2 regions of the Streptomyces sp. NPDC048171 genome follow, and region 1 is predicted to be linked to the other one. Evidence: riboswitches for the same ligand, from Rfam matches in the RefSeq annotation. Region 1 holds a riboswitch; the other holds the start of a gene.
What was found. A riboswitch is a leader RNA that binds a small molecule or an ion and turns the genes downstream of it on or off. The one in region 1 is predicted to bind cyclic di-AMP.

Region 1 (3,202 bases):
AGCGACCACAGGTCGAGCACCGGGCAGCCGTACCGGTCGGCGATGGCGCGGACGTGTCCGTTGTATGTGGCGATCTTGCCGCGCAGATGCTTGAGCACGGGCACGCCGCGGGTGTCGAACCCGGTCGTCACGAGGACGGTGCCGGCCGCTTCGGCCAGCGCGGCCACCGCCCGCTCGAACCGCTCGGCCACCTCGTCGGGGTCGGTGCCGGGCCGGAGGATGTCGTTGCCGCCGGCCGCGAGCGAGACGAGGTCCGGTGCGAGTGCGGCGACTCGGGGGACCTGTTCTGCCGCGATCTGGTCGAGCAGTCTGCCGCGCACGGCGAGGTTCGCGTAGGTGAAGTCGCCCTCGGGGCGCCGGTCTGCGAGCAGTACGGCGAATCGGTCGGCCCAGCCGACGAACGCCCCGTCGGGGCCGCGGTCGCCGACGCCCTCGGTGAAGCTGTCCCCCAGCGCCACGTACGACCCGATCACTGCTCTGCTGTCATTCTTCGAATCGTCTGCCACATCGGGCCATGATTCACCTTGGAATGTGACCTACGCGACCGTAGGCAGGGGTTGACGGTCGGTGAGAAAGGCCACGCCTAAAGGCTTGGTCAATTGCGGAATACACCGAAGGCCGGACCCGGGGATCGGGGTCCGGCCTTCGGTGGCGTGGGGGCTGCGCCCTGGCCGTGCGTCAGAGAGAGACGCCGTGCGAGCGCAGGAACGCGACCGGGTCGATGTCCGACCCGTAGTCCGGCGTGGTGCGGATCTCGAAGTGCAGGTGCGGACCGGTCACGTTGCCGGTGGCACCCGAGAGGCCGACCTGCTGACCCGCCGTCACCGACTGGCCGGCGGAGACGGAGAGGGAGGAGAGGTGGGCGTACTGGGCGTAGTGGCCGTCGGCGAGCTGGATGACGACCTGGTTGCCGTACGCACCGCCGGGGCCGGCGGAGACGACGGTGCCCGCGCCGACGGCCTTGAGCGGGGTGCCGGTCGGGACGACGAAGTCCGTGCCGGTGTGGTAGCCGCTGGACCACATGCTGCCGGACTGGTGGTACGGGGTACCGACGGTGCCGCCCGCGACGGGAGAGGTGTAGCCGCTGCTGGTGCCGGCGTCCGAGGTGGAGGCCTTCTCGGCGTCCGTGGACTTCTCGGCGGGCTTGGCGGCGGGCTTCTCCGCCTCGGCCGGCTTCTCCGCGGCGGGCTTCTCGGCGGCCGGCTTCTCGGCGGCGGGCTTCTCCGACTGGGCGGCCTTGGCGCCGACCGAGAGCTTCAGGCCGGGGTGGATCAGTGACGGGTCCGAACCGATGGCCTGGCGGTTGTCCTCGTACAGCTTCTTCCAGCCGCCGTCGACGTTCTGCTCGTCGGCGATCCGGGAGAGGTAGTCGCCGCTCTTGACGGTGTAGGTCCGCGCGTCCGAGTTCTTCTCGGCGCCACTCGCGGCGGCCTTCTTCGCCGTCGCCGCAATGGACTGGACGGACTGCTCGGAAACGGAGTGCGCGGGGGCGGCGTTGGCGCCGGCGGCCCCGATCAGCGGGAGCGCGAGCGCGGCGCCACCGGTTCCGGCGACGGCGATGGTGCGGGTCAGGCGCATGGCCCTGGTACGGCGGTGCTTACCCTTCGCGGGCATGGCGAATTCCTCTCCGGCGCCTGCGAGGTGAGCTGTCGGGTTCGGGCTGGAGATGCCCGGCCGCGCCGAAACGCGGCTTCACCCCAAGCCGTTCCGGGAACCGGAACAGGCATTCGTACCTGTGGGTCCCCCGCTCCTGCCGGTACGGGTGGTGGATGAGAGTGGGCTCCGGTCGGCGGCAGGATTAGGCGTCCGTCCGGATCGGTGGTGAACGTAAGGGACCAAGACGCACCCGGACAAGCGAAGGGTTCCACCAGAAGGCGTTCCGATTGATCCTTTACGGGAATATCCGGTCACACTCCGTCGATTCGGGGAATGGCATTTCGCGCGAACATCCTTGAAAACCGGCTTGATTACGTGAACATGACGGACGACGCACGGTTACGGATATGACGCTGCTCACGCGCCACTTCTCCACCCTTTCGCAATTCAGCGTCAGTTGGAATTAAGGCATCAATTCGGACAGAAGGCGCGATGCCGTCCTTAATGCCCTGTGGACAACTCATTGGCGCAGACAGGGGATGCCGTATCGTCGAGGCGAGCCCGCCGCCGAGCAGCGTCGGCGGGGCGGAGTGGGAGGAGTCCCCGTGACGCAGCAGGTCCCGTCGACCGAACCCGAGCTGACCGGTGTGCGCAATTTCCGGGACGTCGGCGGACTGCCGGCCGCGGACGGGCGACGGGTGCGGCACGGCGTGCTGTTCCGCAGCGGCCACCTGGCGCACGCCACCGGGGAGGACGCCGCCTTCCTGGCCACCCTCGGCCTGCACACCATTTTCGACTTCCGCAACGCGGCCGACCAGAAGCTGGAAGGCCCCGACGTCGAGCTGCCGGGCGTGCGCAATGTGAACCTGCCGCTGAGCGACCCGGCGGACGGCGCCGAGTTCTGGAAGATGGTCCGCGACGGCGACCTCGACCAGCTGCACGCGATCCTGGCCGACGGCAAGGGCGCCCAGCGGATGATCGCGTCCTACCGCACGATCATCACGGAGCGCACGGCGGAGCACTCCCGGGTGCTGCACGCGCTCGCCGAGGACAGCGTCCCCGCCCTGATGCACTGCGCGGCGGGCAAGGACCGCGCGGGCCTGTCGATCGCGGTCACGCTGCTCGCGCTCGGCGTCGAGCGCGACGCAGTCCTCGACGACTACCTCAAGTCGAACGCCACGCACCGCCGCTACAAGGTGCGCCGCGGCAGCTCCGCCGCCTCGGCCTACTCCCCCGAGGTCATGGAGCTGCTGAGCCCCCTGTTCGACGCGCGCGCCGAGTACCTGGCGGCGGCCTTCGACACCGTCGAGGAGACCTGGGGCGGCGTCGACGCCTACCTGGAGCAGGGCCTGCACCTCACCCCGGCGACCCGGGAGCGGCTGCGCGAGCGGATGCTGGACTGATCCGGCACGGCACCGGTCCGCACGACCGCTATCGGCCGGCGCCCACCTCGAAGAGCAGGTAGAGGAAGCCGCCGAAGACGTGCCCCAGGGCGATGTAGATGAGCAGCCGCACCCACAGGGCACGCGGGAACTTCTCCTCCATGGAACTCACGACATCTCCCCAGGGGTCGTCGGGCCGAGGCACAGCGCTGCCGTCGGGCTCT
Region 2 (3,202 bases), on a different contig from region 1:
TCGCCAAGGCGCTCGGCCTCGTCGCCGACGCCCTGAGGGCACCCGCCTTCGCGGACAGCGAGGTCGAACGGCTGGTCCGCAACCGCCTCGACGAGATCCCGCACGAGCTGGCCAGCCCGGCCCGCCGCGCGGCCAAGGAGCTCTCCAAGGAGCTGTTCCCGGCCGGGAGCCGCATGTCGCGCCCGCGCCAGGGCACCGAGGAGACGGTCGAGGCCATCGACTCCGGCTCCGTACGCGCCTTCTACGAGAGGCACGTCCGCCCCGCCACGGCCACCGCCGTGGTCGTCGGCGACCTCACCGGCCTCGACCTGGACGCGCTGCTGGGCGAGACCCTGGGCGCGTGGACCGGCGCCGCCGCCGAACCCCGTCCCGTGCCGCCGGTGACCGCCGACGACCGGGGCCGCGTCGTCATCGTGGACCGGCCCGGCGCCGTCCAGACGCAGCTGCTGATCGGCCGCACCGGATCCGACCGGCACGACCGCGTGTGGCCCGCACAGGTGCTCGGCACCTACTGCCTCGGCGGCACCCTCACCTCCCGCCTGGACCGCGTCCTGCGCGAGGAGAAGGGCTACACCTACGGCGTTCGGGCGTTCGGGCAGGTGCTGCGGTCCGCGCCGGACGGCACCGGCGCCGCCATGCTCGCCATCAGCGGCTCCGTCGACACGCCGAACACCGGCCCCGCCCTGGAGGACCTGTGGACGGTGCTGCGCAAGCTCGCCGCGGAGGGGCTCACCGACCCCGAGCGCGACGTGGCCGTGCAGAACCTGGTGGGCGTGGCGCCGCTGAAGTACGAGACGGCCGCGGCCGTGGCGAGCACCCTGGCCGACCAGGTCGAGCAGCACCTGCCCGACGACTACCAGGCGACGCTCTACCGTCAACTGGCCGCCACGGGCACGGTGGAGGCCACGGCGGCGGTCGTGAACGCCTTCCCGGTCGACCGCCTGGTGACCGTCCTCGTCGGTGACGCAGCGCAGATCAAGGAGCCCGTCGAGGCCCTCGGCATCGGTGAAGTCACCGTGGTGGCGGCCGAGTAGGGCACGCGCGGAGAGCGGCCCCGGTGACCGGAGTGTCACCGGGGCCGCCGTTTGTCCGAATTGAGGGAGAGGCTGCCCGTCTGCCCTGTGGCATGCGCTACAAAAACGCTGTTGCGTTTGAGGATTGAACACAGCCGCGTTTAGCGTCATCCGGGCTGTTCGTCAGGCAGTGCGCCGCACCCGCGGCACCGGACAGTCATCGCCGAGTCCCCGTACGGCGCGAGCCAGGGGAGCCGGGGACCCACCGTAGTCCCTGGGGTGAATCGGACGCCCGCGCGTGCAGCGAGGGGGTCCGTAGGAGACCTTCCTGCTCCGAACCCGTCAGCTAACCCGGTAGGCGAGAGGGAAGGAAAGGACCAGCCTCTACATGGCGTTCACGCGCGCCACCGGGAAGCACCGGCGTCCCAGCAGGATGCATCGCAGTACCGCCCGCGCGGCGGGTGTCGCGGCCCTCGCCACCACCGGCGTCGTCGGCACCCTCGCGGCTCCGGCGCTCGCCGCCGAGCCCGAGGTGGAGCGGAGCGGACTCACCCCGGTCATCACCATCGGCGACTCCCTGGCCGAGGAGATCGACGCCCAGGCTCTCGCACAGCGGCAGGCCGCCGCGGACGCCGCGGCCCGTGAGGCGGCCCAGGAGGCCGCGCGCGAGCGGGCCGCCGAAGCGGCCAAGGAGGCACGCGAGGCCAAGGAGCGCGCCGCGCGGGAGGCCGAGCGCAAGCGTCTCAACACGTTCGTCCCGCCGATCACCTCGTCCTACGTCTCCACCGCGTACCAGGCCGGCAGTTCCCTGTGGTCCTCCGGCAGCCACACCGGCATCGACTTCCACGCCTCCAGCGGTACGACCGTGCACGCGGTCGGCGTCGGCACCGTCGTCGAGGCCGGCTGGGGCGGGGCGTACGGCAACCAGGTCGTGATCAAGATGCACGACGGCACGTACACGCAGTACGGGCACCTGTCGTCCGTCGGCGTCTCCGTCGGCCAGTCGGTCGACCCCGGCCAGCAGATCGGCCTCTCCGGCGCCACCGGCAACGTCACCGGACCCCACCTGCACTTCGAGGCCCGTACGAGCCCCGAGTACGGCTCGGACATGGACCCCGTCGCCTACCTCCGCTCCCACGGCGTGAACGTCTGACGGCGGACCCCGCGACACCACCCGAAAGCCCCGGCCGTGTGAGCCGGGGCTTTTGGTTTTCGCCGGCGCGCGGCCGCCCGCCGTAGGCCAAAAAACATCCATGAAATCCGCTCCGCCGTCGGAATATCCGCTTGATTGGCCTAGAGTCGCTGGAAACGTCAACCGTCGACGTTTCACGGGGATTAAGGCGGAGGTCGGTCATGCGTATTCCGGCGCATTCGGTGTGCACCGCGATCCGGGACGACATCGTCGCCGGCGTCCACGTGCGCGGGGGCCGGCTCACCGAGGAACTCCTCGCCCGTCGCTACGGCGTCTCCCGCGTCCCCGTCCGCGAGGCCCTGCGCACGCTGGAGGCCGAGGGCTTCGTGGTGACCCGGCGGCACGCGGGCGCGTGCGTCGCGGAACCGACCGAACAGGAGGCCGCCGACCTGCTGGAGACCCGTACGCTCCTGGAGCCCCTCGGCGCCGCCCGGGCCGCCCGCCGACGGACCGACGCCCACCTCAAGGTGCTGCGCGGCCTGGTCCGCCTGGGGCAGGAACGCGCCAGGCAGGGCAGTGGCGAGGATCTGCGCTCCCTGGGCGGCTGGTTCCACGAGACCCTGGCCCAGGCCGCCGGCAGCCCCTCCCTGACGGCGCTGCTGACCCAGCTGCGCCACAAGATCGCCTGGATGTACGACGTGGAGGCGCCGGTCGGCCCGGTGGAGTACTGGGCCGAGCACGGCGCGATCCTCGACGCGGTGGCCCGGGGCGACGGCGACCGCGCGCGGTCGCTCATGGCGCTGCACGCCGAGCGGTCGGCACCGGGGCACCGCCTTCGATTCGCCTCCGGCGGCGGCAGGACGGAGCGTGTGAGGAACTCGCAACGTCCCGTAAACACGGCAAGCCTGCGGCATTAACACGGGTCCCGTATACAAAGAGGAGGAAATTCGGAGGGCCTTTTTAGGCTGCCCGTATTCCTGTCGGTGGACGGGAATGGGGCAGCGAAATGGTGCGGAAAAGGAGCCCGCTCGGGCAACGGCGCTGCGAGAAGCGGGCG

Region 2: linked by a shared signal. The riboswitch ahead of ACGF3J_RS11250 (M23 family metallopeptidase) and the one ahead of ACGF3J_RS29520 (peptidoglycan DD-metalloendopeptidase family protein) in region 1 are both predicted to bind cyclic di-AMP.

The regions. Positions count from the first base shown of each region.
Region 1 covers NZ_JBIDAU010000011.1:121,361-124,562, forward strand. Annotated here, with positions in the region: gene ACGF3J_RS29515 (SGNH/GDSL hydrolase family protein) at 1-473, opposite strand, end outside; gene ACGF3J_RS29520 (peptidoglycan DD-metalloendopeptidase family protein) at 679-1,614, opposite strand; cyclic di-AMP (ydaO/yuaA leader) riboswitch at 1,619-1,775, opposite strand; gene ACGF3J_RS29525 (tyrosine-protein phosphatase) at 2,202-2,999, shown strand; gene ACGF3J_RS29530 (DUF6126 family protein) at 3,028-3,150, opposite strand; gene ACGF3J_RS29535 (helix-turn-helix domain-containing protein) at 3,147-3,202, opposite strand, start outside.
Region 2 covers NZ_JBIDAU010000003.1:565,290-568,491, reverse strand. Annotated here, with positions in the region: gene ACGF3J_RS11255 (M16 family metallopeptidase) at 1-1,034, shown strand, start outside; cyclic di-AMP (ydaO/yuaA leader) riboswitch at 1,225-1,389, shown strand; gene ACGF3J_RS11250 (M23 family metallopeptidase) at 1,402-2,166, shown strand; gene ACGF3J_RS11245 (GntR family transcriptional regulator) at 2,367-3,062, shown strand.